Regions from separate parts of the Paenibacillus sp. p3-SID867 genome, predicted to be linked through region 3. Evidence: riboswitches for the same ligand, from Rfam matches in the RefSeq annotation. Region 3 holds a riboswitch; each other region holds the start of a gene.

Region 1 (5,415 bases), on a different contig from region 3:
GAGCGTTGTAGAGAACGTGAACACCCGCTCTACAACCAATTGACCGCCGACCAGTGCAATAATGCTAATCAGTATGGATGCTGCTATTAAATATGAATGCCTGTATGTCTTCATCACTTCGTACGCAACGTTGACCACCAGGAGCCCGAGGAATGTAATCGGACCTACCAAAGCGGTAGCCACCGAGATCAGAACGGCAACCACAATCAGAAGCCGCTTCACAACATAATCATAATTCACGCCGAGGTTGATCGCCTGCTCACGACCTAGTGCCAGCACGTTCAGGTACTTGGCAAATCGGGCAAAGTACAGCAAGGTCAGCGCTACGACAATGACGGAAAGGACCAGGAGCTCGGTCTTCACATTGTTAAAGCTGGCAAACATTTTGTCGGCTACAAACTGGAACTCGTTCGGGTCAATCAGCACTTCCATAAAGGAAGACATGCTGGAGAACAGGGTTCCGAAGATCATGCCGATCAGCAGCAGGAAGTAAATGTTATTCCCTTCCCTTTTAAACAGAATCTTATATAAGACTCCGGCAAATAGGATCATCGCGCCCACGTTGATCAGAAAGTTAACGTTGCTGCCCAGTTTGTACAGCGTGAAGGATCCGAAAACAAAGATGACGGTGGTCTGGATCAGTATATATAAGGAATCTAATCCCATAACGCTAGGCGTCAGTATCCGGTTATTCGTGACCGTTTGAAACACCGTGGTAGACAGAGCAATCGCCCCGCCGGTCAGAATAATGGCAAGCACCTTCTTGATTCTCCTCGGAAGCGCGTAATCCCAATTGCCGCCAAGATCAATGAACAGAAAGACTGCCACCAGGATGATTGCCGCTGCGGCCAACAGGCCGAGTTTGGCTTTATAAGTCATAAGCCTTTCTCCTCATCAGTAAGAAAATGAATATACCGCTTCCGAGTACGCCCACGGTTAGACTAATCGGAATTTCATAGGGATAAATAATGATCCGGCCCAGGATGTCACAGAACAGTACGAACCCGGCCCCCAGCAGCGCGGTATGCGAAAGGCTTTTTTTCAAATGGTCTCCTAAGTACAAACTAACAATATTAGGTATGATCAGACCAAGAAACGGAATCACGCCGACCGTCAGCACGACGGAAGCCGTAACCAGCGCCACGATGACCAGTCCCAGATTCACAACTCTCCGGTAGTGAAGGCCCAGGTTGGTAGCAAACTCCTCTCCCATTCCGGCCACCGTAAACTTGTTGGCGAACAGATACGCCAGAATCACAAGCGGGATACTAAGATAGAGCATTTCATACTGGCCCTTCATGATCATGGAAAAATCACCCTGGAGCCATGCGGACATATTCTGAATAAGATCATATTTGTATGCAAAGAAGGTGGCGATCGAACTGACGATATTACCGAACATCAGCCCTACGAGCGGGATGAAGATCGCATCCTTGAACTTAATCCGATCCAGTATCTTCATGAAGATAAAGGTTCCTGCCAGAGCGAATACAAATGCCACAAGCATTTTGACAAGCGGTCCGCTTGTCGTGAAGACAAGCATGGCTACCAATATCCCCAGTCTGGCAGAGTCCATCGTACCTGCCGTGGTGGGCGATACGAACTTGTTGCGGCTGAGCTGCTGCATGATCAATCCGCAGATGCTCATGCTGACACCCGCCAATATGAGACTGACAAGCCTAGGAATCCGGCTGACAAGCATAATATGCTGTTGTTGTTCCGTCATCGAGAACAATTGCAGTGGCGAGATATCTTTAACTCCAATAAATAATGAGATTATCGAGAGTACCACAACGGCTGCAAATAAGTATCTAATCTTCATGGCTCTTCCTTCTATGCGTATGTCTCTAAATACCTGGGATCGTGCAATTTTCGTCATCATTCTCATTGAGATTGATTATCAATTGCGTTCTGATATGCATTATATCATCCTCATTCTGGCTCGACAAGTATAATTGAGAATCAAAATCAATTAAATTGTTCATACAAGTATATTTTGTTCATGAATTGTTCATAATATGAAGTTAGGTGGAGACATAGCTATTATCCTCAGGGCAGAACCACACTTTGGTTAAATCCCCTTTAATGCAGCATCTGCAATAATGAGACTTCTCTAAAAACGATACTGTTTCAATCCCTATTAAATGGATAAGAAAAATTATATTAGATATTAAAAGTCGTTGACAATTCCTCTAAGTTATATTAATATCCTAACAGAATTATTATTTCTAACTAAACGTAAGTTAATGTAGAATAATAATTGAATTTATGGCTAATAACGTAAAATGCATATTTGCTTGTAGTAAGGGACATCTTCTAATCAGGCGTATGCAAATTCGATTACACCAGGAGGTTTTTTTTCAATGTCTAAAGATTTTTCAGCTGCACTCAAAAATCGCCGTTCTTATTACGGGATTAGCAAAGAATCCGTTATCTCGGACGAGCGTATTCAGGAAATCGTAAACGAAGCGGTTAAGTATACTCCGTCTTCTTTCAACTCCCAAAGTGCACGCGTCGTTGTATTGCTTGGCGAACAGCATGATAAACTGTGGAACATGACGGAAGGCATTCTGAAGGAAGTTGTTGGTGATGAAGAAGCATTCAAATCCACTGCCGACAAAATGGCTTCATTCCGCGCTGGTTACGGTACGGTACTGTTCTTCGAGGACAACAACGTCATTGCCGGGCTGCAACAAAACTTTGCCGCTTATGCCGACAACTTCCCGGTATGGTCCAACCAATCCAACGGCATGCTGCAATTTGTAGTATGGACATCCCTTGAAGCAGAAGGTCTGGGCGCATCCCTGCAGCACTACAACCCGCTGATCGACGAAAAAGTAAAAGCCGAATGGAACATCCCGGAAAGCTGGAAGCTGATTGCTCAAATGCCTTTCGGTAAGCCGGTTGCTGAACCAGGCGAAAAAGAATTTGCACCGCTTGAAGATCGCGTGAAAGTATATAACTAATCAAACAGATGAAAAAAGCCGCCTCCCTAAGTTCCTGCAACTGGGACAGGCGGTTTTTATAATGGGCAAAGATTGAAAAACCGATGGCAAAACGATACAATTACACAGGTAAGAACCCTCGAACTTCTACCGATAACATGAAGTTCCGGGGCAAATCTTGTGGTTAACCAACTACATAAGATGTTGGCTGTACTAGGGGTGCCATGTGCTGAGAGACGGCGGGCTGCCGTTAACCCTTATCACCCGATCTAGGTCATACTAGCGTGGGGAAGTGTAGCATTTATGTTTATTTCTTTTCGTAGGCATAACTGCACCTTCTTCACGGGGTGCGGTTTTTTTACGTGGACTTATATAATGGGGAGGAAATGACAATGAATGAGCTTGTTTGCGGAACCAGCCGGATCGTCGGATGCCGGTTCTCGGTATTTCCTATGACAGACCGGTTTGTAGAGGTCATCCTGGGCGCGCTGCAATCTGTGGATACGGGGAAGGTGTGGATTCAGACAGACGATGTGAGTACCTGTATTCGTGGACGTGCAGAGCATGTCTTTGATGTTACAAGAGCGATATTCGCCCATGCTGCGGCGAGTGGCGTGCACACTGTTTTTAATGGCACTTATTCCATCGGCTGCCCCGGGGATACGGACGCCGATGTATATATGACGGAGGATTCGACCCGCTTAAACAACGACATCGGAGAACATGCCGATATGGAGACTGCCTGCCAATTCGCTCTTTACCCCATGGGTACGGATAACTACATGGAGGTCATCTACGGTGAAGTAAATCGTGCGAAGGCAGCCGGTACGTTCGCCGGAAGCGTTCATTACGCCAGCCGGTTGGACGGATCCTTATCCCGGGTGTTCGGGTCTCTTGAAGAGGCGTTTTTGCATGCGATCCAATCCGACAGCAGCCATCTGGTCATGACTGCAGTGGTGTCCGCTCACAGCCCCTCGGTTAAAGCTGCATCGAATTGAGTCCGATTGAGGCAGACAAAAGCCCGGCATGCGCCGGGCTTTTCTGTCACTACTGCCAAGAATCTTGACGGTTTAAACCCAAGCACTCAAGATGATTACGAGCAGGATAAAGAGAACCAAAATAATTCCTACTGAATTGCCATATTCACCGCCGCCATATACTCCGCTCATGAAGATCCCCTCCTGGATTTAAAGTATGCCGTGATGTAATCACACTATTATAGTATTTCCCGCGCCTTGCTAGCGTCACGGCTAATGTACCAATCTTTATCTATTGGCATCGATATTTTATTCCTCATAACCGATGAGAAGTTTCCCTCCGTACGGACGGAGCATTTCCTCGGTAAATGCCATTAGAACAGAAGGATCATCTTGGCGATACATCGCCGCGAGCGCTGCTTCCAATCGCTCTCCTAAGATTGTGTCAAAGCGGTTAAACAGGCGGAACAGCGTTTTCCCTTCACCCGTCCACTCCCGGTTCACCCTAAGTACAAAATCACAGAGAATCGCGGCTATTTTGTGCACCGTAAACCATTTTTCGCCATCGCTTCGGGGACTCTTCAAGTCCAGCATGTACTCGGTTAGCACATAACGGTAATCGTTAATATCGGTTCTCGTCAAGGGCAGAGGTCCGTAATCCAAATCGCTTTGGGCTTCCGCCCGCACCTCTTCCCCCTCGGGCATAAGGCGCAGCACCGTCCCTTCTGCGATCATCCGCTGAAATGACGGATTCGCCGCGATCACTCCCTCGTCAAAATATTCGCGATAGGAGGATAAAGACAATATAAAGATTTCCGCGATCCACCCATGCGCCCCTATCGTCCTCCTGCTGAAATCATGACCCTCTCGTTCAAGGACCATAATGTCCAAATCGGATTGTTCATTATATTCGCCTCTGCTCGCGCTGCCGCCAAGCACGGCAAGCAAACAGTCGGGATAATCGTGTTGAATGACGCGTTCCGCTGCCTCTACCGGTTCCATCCTCATGACGTTTCCTCCATTATGACTCTGATCCTCCCGAAAAAAGGGCTCAAAATATCTAATTCAGCTAAAACCCTAAACGTACCTGAATCATATGGTAAATAAACGATTACCCTCATGTTGATGACAAGGGAAGAAGGGATAGATGAGATGAACTACATTCATATGCTCTCCAAATTAGGCATGGGCAGTGCCCACCCGGGAGGATTCGAGGCAACCCTCAGAATGCTGAAGAATTATCCCATTCAACCGGGCAGCCGCATTCTGGAGGTGGGGTGCGGAACTGGCAGAACCGCATGCCATCTTTCGGAGATGGGGTATCAAGTGACCGCTGTTGATCTGAACGAAAATATGATCAAAAAAGCACGAGCACGAGCCGAAGCGATGGAAATCGACGTGCAGTTCCATCAAGCGGATGTATGCGCATTGCCTTTCGAGGACAACCAATTTGATCTGATCCTGGCCGAGTCTGTTACCGTATTTACGAATAC
Region 2 (5,415 bases), on a different contig from region 3:
CCAGCCGGATGGATCATAACGGTGAATTCGTCTCCTCCTAAACGAGAAACCAAAACTCCCTTGGATTCAAGAGATTGAAGCCGATCTGCAACCTTTCGTATCAACAAATCGCCGGTACGGTGGCCGTATCGGTCATTGACTCGTTTGAAACGATTCATATCCATATACAATAAGCCTACACGGGAACCTGCGCGGTCCGCCTCCTTCAGCGAGCTCGCCAGCCTTGCATTAAAATAACGGCGATTATACAGCCCCGTCAGATCATCACGATGTGCCAGGGCTTCACTCTGCATCAGACTCTCATGCAGTCGGTCAAACAAGCGATCGTTCTCGAACTGGATTAAAATCTGCCTGAACAGAATCAGGATCACGCACAGGGAAAGGCCGGTAAACAGTCCAGTCCACCCTCCAAACCGCTGCGCCATAAGGGCAAACATCCCGCCAAGCACGCTGTAGGGAAGCAGGTACCTTACGATCAGGCTTCCGACTGAACGCGGCTCCCGCTCGCCAACGGATGGTTTACGGGAATTAGGAGCGGACTGCGCACCTGCGAAACTAATGATTAATACCGATATCGTATAGAGTGGATACAGATAGGAACGAACCTCGATACCCATCAGATCAACGAGATAGATGTACAGGACATCTCCGGCAATATAAGCGCTTCCGCCAAGACATAACAGAATGGCCGCCCTTTTCCCTAACAGTCCGGTATTAAAATACAATACCAGCGTAAAAAAAATAAGTACTATTGCGCACAGGGGATACAGCATGTCCACCCAAAGGTTTCCCCATACTGCCTCATGGGCCAGCCCCTGAAGCTCAGGCTTGATGAAATATTCCCACCCTACTGTCATGACGGCTATGCCAACAATCACGATATCCAGCATAAACCGGAGTCCCCGAAACGATCCTTGAACATGCCGGAATAAATAAATGAGAGAACTTGCGAACAAAATGAGTTCAAGTCCCCAGAATAAGTGGGTTAGGATCGGAGAGAAAGCGCTCTCTTTTCCAAACCAAACATAACAAGCGTGAATGATTCGTGCCGCTGCATCCCCCATTAATCCGAGACTCACAATAAGCCAAAATCTGCGAAGATGAACCTCATAACGCCGACTAATCCGCATTAAATAAACGGAGGCGGCTGCAGGAGGAATAATGACTAGAACACGCTGAAGCGATAAAGCCTCAGGCATCCACAGAGCAATCATGATCTGAATGAATGCATATATCATGGCGAGTCGAATCCACAGATGATCTGCTGGAGTTGGACTCATAAGCATTCCTCCTCGGCCAAAAGGTAAGCTGGATCACTTTCATATGTTAGGTCTTTTGAATTAATCTTTCTATTTCTCATGATACTTTTTACCCACTCAAAAGTAAAGATGAGGAAATGAAAGAAAAATCATCTTTATCAGCCCCTGCATGAACACAACTCCCACTTGACGTATAGGGATTATGTGATAACATTTCAGTCATATCTCATATAGATCGGAAAGGGTGTTGAACCATGTCACAGAAACGCTTAGATCATGTCGGTATTGTTGTCCGGGACCTAGAAGCTACAATCGCCTTCTATACATCCGTAGTCGGACTAGAACTAAAGAATCGCCTGACCCATACGAATGGCGTCATCCAGCTGGCGTTCCTCGGGTTTAACGGCAGCAACGAGACGGAAGTCGAGCTTATTCAGGGATACAGCGACACGCTGCCAGCGGAGGGCACCGTTCATCATTTCGCCGTCAGCACGGATAACATTGAAGAGGAATATGCCCGGGTTCAAGGACTTGACGTTCCTCACTTGGACGAGGAAATCGTGACGCTCCCGAATGGTTTCCGTTATTTCTTCGTACATGGTCCCGAAGGGGAATGGATTGAGTTCTTCCAGCGCTAACCTCCACGTAGCAGCCTTTTTCAAATACTTTATCTCGTGAAAGGTTCATAGGATCAATTAATGTTTCCCATTGCATAAGTATTCTAAGCAAAGACCTGCCCCGTTCGTACCTCTTCGAACTAGACAGGTCTGGTGTGTTAGGACTATAATAGCGGATGTAATGATCGAAACTTCATAAATACCGGGGGAGCTGGGATATGGCCGGCTGAGAGTGTATCCGATATGATACTGACCCTTACACCTGATCTGGGTAATGCCAGCGTAGGAAGCCCATGTTTGCGGCAGCTATTTATTTGCCGTGGTATACACTTACGCCGTCATGCGTCCTGATATCATCAGGGCGTTTTTTGTGTGGAGTTGCGAGGTAATAGAAAGAGAACTTAAAGGAGAGAAGAAACGATGAAGAAGGGAAGATGGATTCCGCTGCTTCTCGCTTGCGTCCTGCTTATGGTCGCGTCCGGATGCGGTACAAGCGAACAGAACAAGAAGACAGGTGCCGAAGGCGAAGGCAGTCAGACTTCCGGGAAACTCCGTGACGTGCAGCTGATGCTCGATTGGTCCGCCAATACGAATCACACCGGCCTGTATGCAGCGAAGGAGCTTGGGTATTATGAGGAAGAAGGGCTTAATGTCCAGATCGTCCAGCCGGGAGCAGGCGGAACGGATACGCTGGTCGCATCCGGAAAAGTGCCGTTTGGCATCAGTTATCAGGAAGGCGTAACACTGGCCAGAACCCAAGGATTGCCGCTCGTTTCCATTGCAGCGATCATTCAGCATAATACGTCCGGCTTTGCCGCCCCCAAGGACAAAGGCATCGTGAAGGCAGGCGATTTTGAAGGAAAATCCTATGGCGGCTGGGGCTCACCTGTGGAGGAAGCCGTCATGAAATCCATCATGGAGATCGATGGCGCCGATGTCAGCAAGGTGAATATGGTCAATATGGGCGATGCCGATTATTTTACGGCCGTCAAACGCGACATTGATTTTGCCTGGATCTTCTATGCTTGGACGGGGATTGAAGCCGAGCTTCGCAATGAACCGCTTGACATGATTTATGTGAAGGACTACTCCGAGCAGCTTGATTATTACACACCGGTAATCGTGACGAACGAGAAGCTGATCCAGGAGGACCCTGAGCTTATCAAAGCGTTCATGCGGGCGACTTCAAAAGGATACGACTATGCGATTCAACATCCTGAAGATGCGGCAGCTCTGCTTACGAAGGCGGTTCCTGACTTGGATGCCGAACTGGTTCTCGCCAGCCAGAAATGGCTGAGCCCCCGTTATCAGGATGATGCATCCCGCTGGGGCGAGCAGAAAGCCGAAGTATGGTCAGGATATGCCGACTGGATGTTTGAGCGCAAGCTGCTGGAGAAGGAACTTGATGCGGACCGCGCATTCACCAATGATTTTTTACCGGAGCAGCCATAAGGTTATTTCTATTTAAAAAGAAGAGAGACGGCATTTACGGCAGGCTGCCCCTCTCTCTTCCATTACAATATAGCTTGCACGAAAGGATGAGTTTACATGGCGAATACACTTTTGAGCATTCAAGTGATACCGAGAACGCCAAACGGGGCCGACAGCATCCCTTATGTAGATGAAGCGATTAAGGTCATTCAGGAATCAGGCGTGAAATACGAGGTTCATGCACTCGAAACGACCATGGAAGGTGAGCTCGCCGAGCTGCTCAAAATCGTGGAGCGCATGCATGAAGCGCTGGTGAATGCGGGAAGTCTCAGCATCATATCCCAAGTCAAAATCGCCCATCACCCCAGCGGCATCAGCATGGATAAGCTGACTGAGAAATACCGTCCATGAGAAGCTGGTGGAGTTCGGTTTGGCCGCCCGTTGTGGCGGTCCTCTTCTTTTTGGTGGTATGGCAGGCCGCAGTATCCATATTCGACATTGAACCTTTTATTCTGCCTGCGCCGACGGCCATCGGGCATGAGGCCGTTACCGGAGCTTCCGGTCTCTTCCAGCATACAGCGGCTACCCTGCAATTAACCCTGGTCGGATTTATGATCGGTACGGCGATCGGTCTAGTCATCTCGCTGGCACTGCACATGGTGCCTTTTCTCAAAACCGCTCTTTATCCGCTTCTTATTCTTAGCCAGAATGTGCCGACAATCGCCCTAGCCCCGCTTCTCATGATTTGGTTCGGCTTCGGCATGCTGCCCAAGGTTATCGTGATTACGCTGGTCTGCTTCTTCCCCGTCGCTGTTGCGGCCCTGGACGGACTGACCCGTACTGACCGAACCATGATGAATTACATGCAGATGGCGGGGGCTACCTCATGGCAAATTTTCAGCAAGCTGGAGCTGCCACATGCCCTTCCCTCCATCTTCTCCGGGATTCGAATTGCGGCTACCTATTCGGTCATGGGTGCGGTTATCGGGGAATGGATCGGCTCGGACCGGGGAATCGGCTACTACATGATGCTGCAAAAATCCGGCTACCGCACGGATCGGGTGTTTGTTGCCATCCTGGTCATCGTCCTGCTCAGCCTGCTGATGGTGCTGCTGATCACTTTGCTGGAGAAGCGGCTCATCCGCTGGAATCGAAAAGGTTGAGTCCCCGTGAATAGATGTTTCGAATCTTATATGATAGGAGGCCATTTGTCGATATGACACATCAAGTACCCCTGACGGTCCAGGACGGAGCTGACCCGTCGGCTGCGCCGGTCTCAACCTCACCTGCCCTCGAGGTTCGCAGCCTTCGAAAAACCTTCCGCGACCGGCGCAGCGAAGTGCATGTGCTGGATGGCCTTTCGCTTCAAGTACAGCCCGGGGAATTCGTCTCCTTGATCGGTCCTTCAGGCAGCGGAAAGAGCACCCTCTTCCATATCATTGGGGGGTTAACAGCTCCGGATGCGGGCTCTGTCCTCATGGATGGTAAGGACGTGACCGGGGAAAAAGGCCGCATCGCCTATATGCCTCAACAGCCGGCCCTGTTCCCTTGGCGTACGGTGGAGGACAATGTGCTCCTTCCCGAAGAGCTGCGAGGCACCTCGAAAGCCACTGCCAGGGAACATGCCCGCAGCTGGATGGAACGTGCCGGACTCAGCGGCTTCGAAAAGGCATATCCGCACACCCTCTCTGGAGGAATGCAGCAGCGGGCAGCTTTTCTGCGCGCACTGATGAGTCCGCAGGAAGTTATGTGCCTGGACGAACCGTTCAGTGCATTGGATGCGTTAACGCGCAGTGATATGCAGCGCTGGCTGCTCGATATCTGGGAGGATACGCGCCGTTCGGTGCTGATGATTACCCACCATATCGAGGAGGCGCTGCTCCTCTCGGACAGCATCTATATCCTGTCAGCACGGCCCGGAACCATCTTGAAACGGGTAGAAGTCCCTTTCTCCCGTCCGCGTCCCGAAAACATCCTGATGGATCCGTCCTTCATCGCATTAAAAACCGAAATTTCCGCCATCATGCGGGAAGAACAGCACAAGCGCTGACCGATGAAGGCCAGCGCAATACATACATCCATGATGGGCAAAGCGCTTCGTGGAAGCT
Region 3 (5,415 bases):
CGTTTTTCTTATGAAGGGGGGGAGAGAGGAATGAGCCCAAGAAGACGGGTGCGTGGACGTTTCTTCAGTCGCGGTGGCTGCGGTATTTTCAGAAATCGCTTGCGCCGCATGAAGACAACGACTCAGGATCATCAGAATGTGTGGTTTTAACGAGACTTAGGCCTACATACGGGGACGTGGAATCCCGTTATCATATACGCTTTTTTCTGTATGAACGCAAAAGGGAGCTAAATGGCTCCCTTTTTTTGATATGTTTTGGGGTCCCCGCAAAGTATTTGGAATAAGCATCGAAGCACAGGCTCCACTTTGTGGGGCATTTTGTATTGGGGTCCCCGCAAAGTATTTGGAATACGCATCGAAGCATAGGCTCCACTTTGCGGTTCTATTTAATGGATGCACATGGGAATAGGGAGTATGTCTGATTACGTTGTAAAAGGATGCATATACGGATAGGGACTCTGTTGGCATTGCGAAAATTTGTTATATTAGGAATATGTATAAAGCGCTAAACGCAGGGTTTTAATGGACCGGACAGGCAGTTCGGATAACGGAAGGGTGAAGGGTGTGAAGGGTAAAGTGGCAATGGCGGACCAAGCGGTGTTTCGGTGGTAACGGCGGGAGCAGGAAAGGTTGCGCTGATCACGGGCGCGTCGAGCGGGTTCGGACTGCTCATCAGCTTGGAGCTGGCAAAAGCGGGCTATGACGTGGCAGCGGGTCTGCGCAGGCCGGAGGCGGCTGCAGAGCTGTTGACCCGAGCCGAAAAAGCAGATGTTGTCGAACGCATTCACGTATTCCAGCTGGATATATGCTCAGAGGAACATGTCAAGGCTGCTGCTTGGGAGTTAGAGCAGAAGTTCGGCCGCTTGGACGTGCTGGTGAACAACGCCGGCGAAGCGGTAGGCGGCATGGTGGAGGAAGTACCGCTCAGCGGCTGGCGCAAGCAGTTGGAGACGAATTTTTTCGGGACCGTATCGGTAACGCAGCATATGCTCCCGCTGCTGCGCAAGACGGGACGATCCAAAATCATTCTCATGAGCAGCATTAGCGGCGTGGTCGGCTTTCCGGGTTATGGTCCCTATGCGGCATCCAAATTTGCGCTGGAGGGGTTCGGCGAGAGCCTGTCCATGGAGTTGATGCCCTTTGGCATCGATGTTGTGCTGATCCAGCCTGGTGCCTATGGCACGCCGATCTGGAATAAAAGTTTTGGGGAGCTTACGGTAAAGGAAGGATCACCCTACAGCGGTCTGCTGAAGGGCGTGCTGGACTATTCCGAGCGGACAGCCAGGGGAAGCGGAGATCCGCAGGAGGTAGCCAGGCTTGTGGCAAACATTGCGTCCATGTCCAAACCGAGGTTCCGCTATACGCTGCCCAGAGGTACGCGGCTGACCGCATGGATCAAGGGCGTACTGCCGGATCGGCTGTTTCAGCGGATCGTTTATCGGATGCTGGACCGGCGTTAATCATTCATGCAGCGAATGATTCATGGCCTTAACTTGTCATGCGATGCTTGGTGAAGCTTGGTAAGGTGAATGGAGTTACCCTTTTCTGGTCGGGGACGGGTGAAGCAAACCAAGCAGCTCTCCCATCTTCACCTTGGAGCCGGGTTCCAGGTCACCGCGCGGAGTAAACGTGCCGTTCTCTGTCAGAAGCACGACGGTAGAGCCGAATTCAAAGTACGCGAGTTCATCGCCGATCTCGTATTTCTTCACGTTCTCGTCGGCATAACGGATGCTGCTTACGTTCATGGCTCCGACCTTCACGACGGCAACTTCGCCGAACTCATGCGCAATATAGGTAATGAGGCGCTCATTACGGCTGAGCACATGCCGGATATGGGTCATCGCAAAATCGTTCACGGGGTAAACGCGTCCCTTTAAATGCTCGCTTTCCGCCTGAACACCGGTTACAGGGGAATGAATGCGATGATAGTCGGTTGGGCTTAAATACAATACAAATGCATAACCGTTGATGTAGTTTTCCATTCTCGGTGATTTGGCGAGCAGCTCGCTCAGGGTATAATCCTGTCCCTTGACGCTCAGAATGGTGCCGGCGTTGACGGCGCACATCGCCGATATCGTGGCATCGACGGGGCTTACCATGGCATCGGCGGTGTCGTCTATGGCGCGCAGGCCTATTTTTAACCGGCGGGAAAAGAATTCGTTCAGTGAGCGGTATTCGTGGATTTCTTTCTCCGCTTCATGCGCCGGAATTTGATAAATTCGTATGAATGCAGGTATTAGATGACGGCTCAGCCGGCTGTGGGAACAATGTCCCATGATTCGGGACAGCCACTTGCGGGAGGACAGCTCAGTCATCAGACGCAGCAATTGTTTAGCCATGTCATTCTCCTTTGTGCATAGGTGTCAGCAATAAACGTTGGTGGAAAAGCCAATCACTCTGATATTGACATAGAATGAGCTGGAAATCAATAAATAGCCATTTTTGAAAAAAGGTTCTTGCTAATTGGAGAACGAATGTGTATTTTAAGATTAACATGAAACCGAATAGGGAATACGGGGGCTTGAGTGAATCAGGCTGAGATTGCAGCTGTTATCCGCTGTTGACCGTTAATCTGAACTGGGTAATGCCAGCGTAGAGAATATCCGACCCTGCCTACATAGGGCCTATTTTTCCGTCTGCGCGTTTTTCCAGACGGTTTTTTGTTGTGCTTACACAAAAATAGAGGTGGAGAGGGGAATGTATGGTTATGGGAACATCTATGCAAGAGAAGTTGGGGGTTCAGCCCCGAAAAGGGCTGCGGTTAAGCGATATTTTGGTGACGGTGCTGGTATCGCTGGTGCTTGGCGTCATTTATCACTTCTGGGGTTCGGTTTACAATCTGTTAAAACCGCTGTTCTTTGAAGCGGATGAGTTGTTATACGGAATGTGGTTCGCTGCAGCCACGCTTGCATACTTGCTAATCCGTAAGCCGGGAGTGGCCATCATTGCGGAAGTGGCGGCTGCCCACGTGGAAGTGCTGTTTGGCAGCGGCTGGGGATTGACTCTGCTGCTGTATGGCCTCATTCAAGGACTTGGGGCAGAATTGGTATTCGCGGCGTTCCGTTATCGGAGCACCTCGGCGTGGACGCTGGCGATTGCCGGAGCAGGCGCAGCCATCGGATCGATGATCATGGACTTCTATTACAGTTATACCGATGACCTGCAGACGTGGATGTTCCTGGCCAAATACGGTATGCGGGTACTCAGCGGTGCCGTCATTGCAGGCCTGCTCATGCTCTTGCTGGCCAAAGCCTTGGACCGCACGGGCGTCACATCCCTGCTGCGTCCTGCGTCGAAGAAGGATTACGAAGCACTGGATGATCCGCGCCATGTCTAATGCCACGGTTAGCCTGGTTCCGGCTCAGTCCGCTGAGATGGTTCCGGAACCGGCGGTCTATGTGGAGGGATTGCGTCTGAAGTATCCGGGCGAGGAACGACTGATGTTCAAAGACCTCTCCTTCTCGGCTGTCCGCGGGGAGAAGGTGCTGCTGCTCGGTCCGAGCGGCTGCGGCAAATCCACGCTGCTGCAGGTGCTTAGCGGGATGATTCCCCGCGCAACGGAGGTGCCGATGAAATGCGAGTCGCAGCTGGTTCCGCGCTCTTGGGGGTATGTATTTCAAGATCCGGATACCCAGTTCTGCATGCCGTACGTGGATGAAGAGCTGGCTTTCGTACTGGAAAATCTAAGTGTTCCGCGCGATGAGATGAAGGAGAGGATGCAAGCGGCGCTCCGCGAGGTGGGGCTTGATCTTGAGGAGCTTCATATGCCGATCGGGCATCTGTCCCAAGGCATGAAGCAAAGGTTAGCGCTGGCTTCGGCTCTGCTGCTGGAGCCGGAGGTGCTGTTCCTAGACGAGCCATCTGCCTTGCTCGACCCGGAAGGAAGGGAGCAAATCTGGTCCGCGGTGAAGGCCGTATCGGATGGGCGGACACTGATCATCGTGGAGCACCGGATCGAAGAAATGGCCAGATACGTGGATCGTGTCGTGCTGTTCAGCCCGGATGGCGTGATTCTGGGCGAAGGTCCTCCAGCAGCGATATTCGCAGAATACGAGCGGGAACTCCAAGCTTATGGAATCTGGTATCCCGGCGTATGGGAAGATTATGCGCAGACCCGGGCGGGCAGAGAGCTGTTTGCTCCGGTCGATGCGCTTGGCGATGAGCAGGGTAATCGTAATCTCCTGCATGAGGCTGCTCCGCCGTATGCTCAACGTGGGGAGCCTGTCATTCACCTGGCGAATTTCAGGGGAATGAGATGGGATAAACCGGTCATTAGCCTCCCTTCGGCCGAGGTGTTTCCGGGACAATTCATTGCGGTGGTAGGTCCGAACGGAGCAGGCAAAAGCTCGCTGCTGCTCAGTTTGATGGGGCTGCTTCGCGCCGAAGGGACCTACATGCTCTGCCGGGAAGAGGTCATTCAGGGCAAGCGCAGGAAGGTGCGGAAGAAGAGAGAGCAGCAGCTGCGCCAAATCGGATTCGTGTTTCAGAATCCGGAGCTTCAATTCCTGACGGAGCGCATCGGCGATGAGGTGGTTTACTCGCTGCTGGTGGATCATGTGCCGCCGGAGGAAGCGAAGGCGCAGGCCGAGCGCTGTCTTGAACGTTTCGGATTGAATGGCTTGGAGGCCAGGCATCCGTACCAGCTGTCGACAGGCCAAAAGCGCCGCTTGAGCGTGGCTACGGCCATGGCAAGACAGCCGTCCGTCCTGCTTCTGGATGAGCCGACCTTCGGACAGGATGCGCGGAATACATTCGCGATTCTGGAGATGTGCGAGAAGCTGCGCCGTGCGGGAACCGCCATTCTCATGGTGACGCATGAAATGGAGGTCGCCCAGCGGGTCGCCACGCATATATGGGAAATCCGCGAGGGACAACTGACCTCGAGCATGCCTTCCCCGCGCTGGTGTACCGGGACGGAATCCGGACGGGAGGCGGGCGGAGTGAATGGCACTGATGAGACTCGCGAAAATCTAACCACGGCCGATCATCGCCTCACGGGGGTGAATGCATGAACATATGGAACCCCGTACGGATCACTTGGCTGCACCGGGCGAATCCGGTGGTGAAGCTGGGTCTGATCTGTGCGCTGTTTTTCATGACGGTGTTAACCCATGATCTTGATTTTGTTTTGTACCAGGCGTTGATCTTTATGGTCTGTCTCGTGGTGCTCAGCGGGGTGAAGCCGTGGAAAATGCTGTTGTTCTTCATTCCGTTTCTGCTTGCCTTCATATCGTCCGCCTCTTCCATGATGCTGTTCGGTAAGGGAGAAACGATCTGGTGGGAGTGGGGGTTGTTCCGGGTATCGGAAGAAAGCTTCTACCGAGGGCTGCATTTGGGCTTTAAGGGAATTGCCTTTGCCTCGGAGGGGCTGCTGCTCGTGACGACAACGTCCTCGGTGGATTTATTCTACAGCCT
Region 4 (5,415 bases), on a different contig from region 3:
TGCGGCACTCGGCCTGGATACGGCGGGCCAGCCGAATCATCGGCTCGCCAACAAGTGCGCCCTGTCCCTTCTCGCGGAACTGGACCATGGTCGTGCCGCCAGCCAATGCATCCTGCACGACCCGGCTTGGCTCGACGCTGCAATTCACGCTGCCAAGTACGAGGTACATCCGTAGATGCTGCCTCATCATCTCGGGTGTCACTCTGCTCGTCATCGCAGCACCTCCTGATGCCGGCGACGATACGCCCAATGATTTGTTGGGCCGTGTCCCTGTCCCAGGTTTAAGCCGTCCTCAATGGCCGCCTGGATGAATATGCGCCCGTTCTGAATGGCATCGAATGCCCTCAAGCCTTGGGCCAGGCCTGCGGTAATGGCCGCAGAGAAAGTACAGCCGGTACCATGCGTATGAACGGTATGAATTCTTTGTCCATATAATTCTGTAAAGGCGATACCATCGTATACAAGGTCCATCACCGGAGGACTGTCGGAGTTACCGAATCTGTCATCATTCTTGATCATGGGGGAGCGTCCCTCATTAAACTCCCCGTTATCGCTGGCGGTTCTTGTTTGGCCATACGTACTTTCGGACTGAGACAACTCTTCCTGCTGCGTACCCGCCGCCATAGCTGATCCCCTGTCTCTTTCGTGATCCGCAATTTCACCGCTGCCGGTCATTCCCTCGTCATGGCCGCCTTTGATCACAACGATCTTGGGCCCCAGATCCTGGATACGTCTCGCCGCTTCCTTCCGATCTTCCTTCGTGCGGATACGCATCCCCGCCAATACTTCGGCCTCCGGTATATTGGGGGTGACAATTAACGCCAGCGGCAGCAAATCCTCTTTTAAAGCCTGCACCGCTTCGCTTTGCAGCAGCTCTGCTCCGCCCTTGGCGATCATCACGGGATCCACAACGACCTTCTCCCAGCCGAATGCCCGGATCCGGTCAGCAGCCAGGCGAATGATCTCGGCATTGAACAGCATGCCTGTCTTCAATGCATCGACTCCGAGGTCCGAGCCAACCGCTTCAATCTGCTCAGCAGCTGCTTCGGGAGGCAGCGGATAAACGCCTTGAACCCCCAATGTATTCTGCACCGTGATCGCCGTAATCGCTGACATGCCGTATACCCCAAGCTCCTGGAAGGTTTTCAGATCGGCTTGAATGCCGGCACCGCCGCCGCTGTCAGACCCCGCAATCGTCAGTGCCCGAGGAACGTGAGACTTGCTCATCGTGCGCCACCTGCAGCGGACGCTTCCGCTTCCCGGACAGCGGCATAGCCCTCCAGCGAGCCTGGTTGAAGCTTTGCCAGCTCATCCAGGAAAGCAATCTGGAAGCTTCCCGGTCCCTGGTCCGCGGTTCGCTCTGCAGCTCTCGCCGCCGCGGCCCCGTAGAAGGCCAGGCCCGCCGTACCGGCAAGCAGCAGGTTTGCTTCTACTGCGGCAAAGGCACCCAGCACCGAGGTCAGCAGGCACCCTGCCCCGGTCACCTTCGTGAGCAGAACATCCCCGCCGGTAATGATACGTACCTCGTTTCCATCGGTAATCACGTCCTCTTCACCGGTAATGGCCACGATCGTGCCTAATTCGCGCGCAGCCCGCACGGCCAGCTCGGCATGATCACTGCCCGTGCTGTTGCCAGCGTCTACGCCTTTGATCTCGCGGGCCTCCCCGACAAGGTGAGCGACTTCAGCCGCATTCCCGCGCACGAACGATACCTTCACCTCGCTTAGGATCCGCAGCGCCGACTCCGTTCGAAAACGGGTCGCTCCCGCACCGACCGGGTCCAGCAGGACCGGCACGCCGTGTGCGTTCGCCGATTGTCCGGCTATGATCATCGCATCCACAAGCTCGCGGTTCAGCGTGCCGATGTTCAATACGAGCGCGCCCGCGATGGCGGCCATATCCGCCACTTCCTCCGGCGCGTAAGCCATGACCGGCGACGCGCCCAGCGCGTACAAGCCGTTAGCCGTAAAATTCGTAACCACCACGTTCGTCATGTTGTGAACGAGGGGGCTCGTCTGCCGCACTTTTGTTAAAAGCGCCGAAACCTCTTTTTCCCATGTATGCATATGAATCAGCCTCTCTTCGCTATATTGGAATTTATGAGCTAGTTAGGTCTCCTTACAGCACCGCAGCCTGCAGCGGCACCGGCCATTCCTCCTGCTTATAAGCCATATCCCAAAACATATACTCCAGCTGGCAGCTCAGCATAAAATGCTCCTTCATCCGTTCTCGCTCGGCTGCCGTCGCATGCTCCGCCCATTCATCGACACGGCTGCAGAACTTGGCTGTCGCGTCTTCCCCCCGGTTGCCGTAGAAATAAATCCAATCGTAGAACGGATGGGATTCATCCGGCTTCACTTCATCCAGCAGCTTGCGGCCAATCTCCAGGTAGGTCCACGGGCAAGGCAGCAGTACGGCCATAATCTCGCCCAGACTGCCCTCATGCGCAACCGTGAGCATATGACGGATATAATGATGTGCGGACGGAGCCAGCGGATACCCCTGGAGCTCTTCGTAAGTCACCCCTGCGGCTGTGCAGAAATTTTGATGCGGATGCACCTCGCTGTGCAGGATAAATGAGATTTGTTCGTTAAAGGTTGCAATCTCTTCCCGGCTGCTCGATTTGGATATGGCAATTCCATAGATCCGCATGTAGGCATTCAAATACTCAAAATCCTGCTTCACGTAGTGAATCAGCTGTTCCCGCTCCAGTTTCCCCTCGGCAATGCCTTTTACAAAGGGATGGTCGAAGATTGCTTGAAAAATGTCTCCCGCCTGCTGACGGAGCTCTTGCGTAAAACTCATTTTTGTCCCCACCTCCAACATATTGAAGAGCAGGAAGTCCATAAGACACGACTTTCCAGGCAACGCTAAAAAGCCGCCCCGAAAACTGGAGCGGCTTCGTCAACAAGCCCGAGTGCGCCAAAAACGCACCAAGACCTTATATACGAAGGCTCCACTTTCCTACGCTAGTACGAACTAGATCAGGTTCAAAGGGTCCAAGATACGCTCCTGTCTCAGCCGCTAACGGCTCCCCTAGTGGACTTCCTATTCTTTTGTCTAATACTGTACATAGGTTTGTAGATGCTGTCAAACGTTAACGGTTCGCGGACAGAACCCCACTTGCGGAATCTTCCCGTAACCGGTTGATCATGATGTTGTACGGTGGCAGTATTCTTTTCGCGAGATAAAATCGCCGGCTGCCCCAAACTTGTTTCAGAATCACTGACGCTCGGCTGTCATGTATTCCCCTACATAATGAGTACATAAACGTTATTCAAATAAATGAAGTTTAAAGGAGCGAGCTTATTTATGACGAACCCATCAAAAGCGGTTAAACCCATTCCGGAGGGCTACACCTCCGTGACACCATGGATTATCTCAAGAAACTCCGCAGCGCTGATTGAATTCCTGGAGCAGGCTTTTCAAGCCGAAGAGTTAGCCCGCGTCTATGTTGGCGATAGTGTCATCGGCCATGCCGAGGTGCGAATCGGAGATGCCGTCGTGATGATGTTTGATGCGAAGCCGGAATGGCCGGATAGCCCGGCGTACCTCCGCTTATATGTTGAGGATTGCGACGCCGCTTACCAGCAAGCGCTCGCCGCAGGAGCCGTCTCGGTGACGGAGCCAACGAGTTTGTTCTTCGGCGACCGGGTGGGACGGGTACGGGACCCGTTCGGCAACTTATGGTGGATTCAGACGCGAATGGAGGACCTGACGCCCGAGGAGATGGAACGACGAGCCCAGGACCCGGATTACATGAAGGCAATGACCTATGTTGCCGGAGCTGAAATCGTGGTGAAGATTTCGTAACAAGGTGAAGTGAAGCAAAAGCGTTATTTCAGGGAGAACATCATGGGTGGTTCGGTTCCAAGGGGTATGCTTGGATGGCTGTCGATTATAATCGATGTAGGGACCGGGTAACTCAGAGTAGCTATGGTTTAGAGGTAGAAACCGAGGGAACACAGAGTATGTAGCTGAGGCTACTGCTGGGCTTGGTGTTACTGCTGGGCTGGGTGCTACTGCTGGGATTGGAGTTACTGCTGGGCTTGGAGTTACTGCTGGGCTTGGACTGCTGGGATTGAGGCTACTGCTGGGCTTGATGCGACTGCTGGGATTGAGGCTACTGCTGGGCTTGGTGCGACTGCTGTCTTGTTGCTACTGCTGTGATTGGTGCTATTACTGATCTTGATGCGGCTACTAGTCTTAATGCGACTTGCTCGAGGCAAACGGACTTAGGATCCGTTATTTAGCCAAATGGGTGTTATTTTCGAGTGCTAGCGGACACCAGATACGCTATTCATAGAATATGATGGCAAATAGGCACCTTATTGAGGTAATAAGAGATCCTGTGTCCGTTAGTTGTAAGAATTGGGACCGAATCAGGCAAATAAAGGAACTGGTGTCCGTTAACAGGTGGCCTTGGTGCTAACTGCTGGGATTGAGGCACTGCTGGACTTGGTGCTACTTCTAGGCTACTGCTGATCTTGGTGCGACTACTGATCTTGGTGAGACTAACTGGTCTTGGTGCAACTGATGGGATTGGTGCTACTGCTGTATTGGTGCGACTGCTGATCTTGGGCTACTGCTGGTATTGGTACTACAGCAGTGATTGATGCTACTGCTCGAGGGCAAGCGGACTGAGGATACGTTATTTAGCCAAATGGGTGTTATTTTCGAGTGCTAGCGGACAACAGATACGCTATTCATAGAATATAGGCGCAAAAAGGCAGTTTATTGCGGTAATAAGGGATCCTGTGTCCGTTAGTTGTAAGAATTGGGACCGAATCAGGCAAATAAAGGAACTGGTGTCCGTTAACAGGTGGCCTTGGTGCTAACTACAGGTGTTGAGGCTACTATTTGTATTGGTGCTACTACTGATCTTGGTACTACTGCTGGGATTGGTGTTACTGCTGATCTTGGGCTACTGCTGGTATTGGTACTACAGCAGTGATTGATGCTACTGCTCGAGGGCAAGCGGACTGAGGATACGTTATTTAGCTGAAAAGGCGTAATTTTCGAGAGCTAACGGACACCAGATACGTTATTTCTAGAATATGATGGCAAATAGGCACCTTTTTGCGGTAATAAGGGATCCTATGTCCGTTAGTTTTAAGAATTGGGACCGAATCAGGCAAATAAGGGAACTGGTGTCCGTTAACAGGTCAGGGGAAGCGGTACGAAGAACGGAGCTGGCAAAGCTGTGCCGGTGAGTGGTGTGCACGTAGCTACATAAGCGGTGAGGCGGTGGTGCTGCACACGCAGTGATACTGGCCACGCAGCATAGCGGCGATGCTGCCGACGCTGTTATGCGGTCGGCGATGTTGGCTATGCTGACCACGCTGCAATGCGACGATGTTGGCTAGGCTGTGATTGCCAACGTAGTGGTACTACCTACGCGTGTCGCTAGCGACG

The links. Region 3 has a riboswitch for thiamine pyrophosphate ahead of M4D81_RS21190 (ECF transporter S component). Riboswitches for the same ligand answer to the same signal wherever they lie in the genome.
Region 1: linked by a shared signal. The riboswitch ahead of M4D81_RS09405 (Ykof family thiamine-binding protein) and the one ahead of M4D81_RS21190 (ECF transporter S component) in region 3 are both predicted to bind thiamine pyrophosphate.
Region 2: linked by a shared signal. The riboswitch ahead of M4D81_RS11990 (ABC transporter substrate-binding protein) and the one ahead of M4D81_RS21190 (ECF transporter S component) in region 3 are both predicted to bind thiamine pyrophosphate.
Region 4: linked by a shared signal. The riboswitch ahead of tenA (thiaminase II) and the one ahead of M4D81_RS21190 (ECF transporter S component) in region 3 are both predicted to bind thiamine pyrophosphate.

The regions. Positions count from the first base shown of each region.
Region 1 covers NZ_JAMBDM010000004.1:98,588-104,002, forward strand. The annotation lists gene M4D81_RS09390 (iron chelate uptake ABC transporter family permease subunit) at 1-879, opposite strand, end outside; gene M4D81_RS09395 (ABC transporter permease) at 869-1,822, opposite strand; gene M4D81_RS09400 (nitroreductase family protein) at 2,364-2,966, shown strand; TPP riboswitch at 3,151-3,253, shown strand; gene M4D81_RS09405 (Ykof family thiamine-binding protein) at 3,338-3,943, shown strand; gene M4D81_RS09410 (YjcZ family sporulation protein) at 4,016-4,114, opposite strand; gene M4D81_RS09415 (nucleotidyltransferase domain-containing protein) at 4,232-4,930, opposite strand; gene M4D81_RS09420 (class I SAM-dependent methyltransferase) at 5,075-5,415, shown strand, end outside.
Region 2 covers NZ_JAMBDM010000005.1:48,204-53,618, forward strand. The annotation lists gene M4D81_RS11980 (GGDEF domain-containing protein) at 1-1,280, opposite strand, end outside; gene M4D81_RS11985 (VOC family protein) at 1,514-1,897, shown strand; TPP riboswitch at 2,071-2,182, shown strand; gene M4D81_RS11990 (ABC transporter substrate-binding protein) at 2,297-3,328, shown strand; gene M4D81_RS11995 (thiamine-binding protein) at 3,425-3,718, shown strand; gene M4D81_RS12000 (ABC transporter permease) at 3,715-4,470, shown strand; gene M4D81_RS12005 (ABC transporter ATP-binding protein) at 4,524-5,357, shown strand.
Region 3 covers NZ_JAMBDM010000010.1:170,808-176,222, reverse strand. The annotation lists gene M4D81_RS21200 (SDR family oxidoreductase) at 606-1,460, shown strand; gene asd (archaetidylserine decarboxylase) at 1,536-2,339, opposite strand; TPP riboswitch at 2,504-2,616, shown strand; gene M4D81_RS21190 (ECF transporter S component) at 2,708-3,337, shown strand; gene M4D81_RS21185 (ABC transporter ATP-binding protein) at 3,330-5,012, shown strand; gene M4D81_RS21180 (energy-coupling factor transporter transmembrane component T family protein) at 5,009-5,415, shown strand, end outside.
Region 4 covers NZ_JAMBDM010000002.1:395,205-400,619, forward strand. The annotation lists gene thiE (thiamine phosphate synthase) at 1-214, opposite strand, end outside; gene thiD (bifunctional hydroxymethylpyrimidine kinase/phosphomethylpyrimidine kinase) at 211-1,227, opposite strand; gene thiM (hydroxyethylthiazole kinase) at 1,224-2,066, opposite strand; gene tenA (thiaminase II) at 2,119-2,805, opposite strand; TPP riboswitch at 2,945-3,048, opposite strand; gene M4D81_RS05075 (VOC family protein) at 3,313-3,813, shown strand.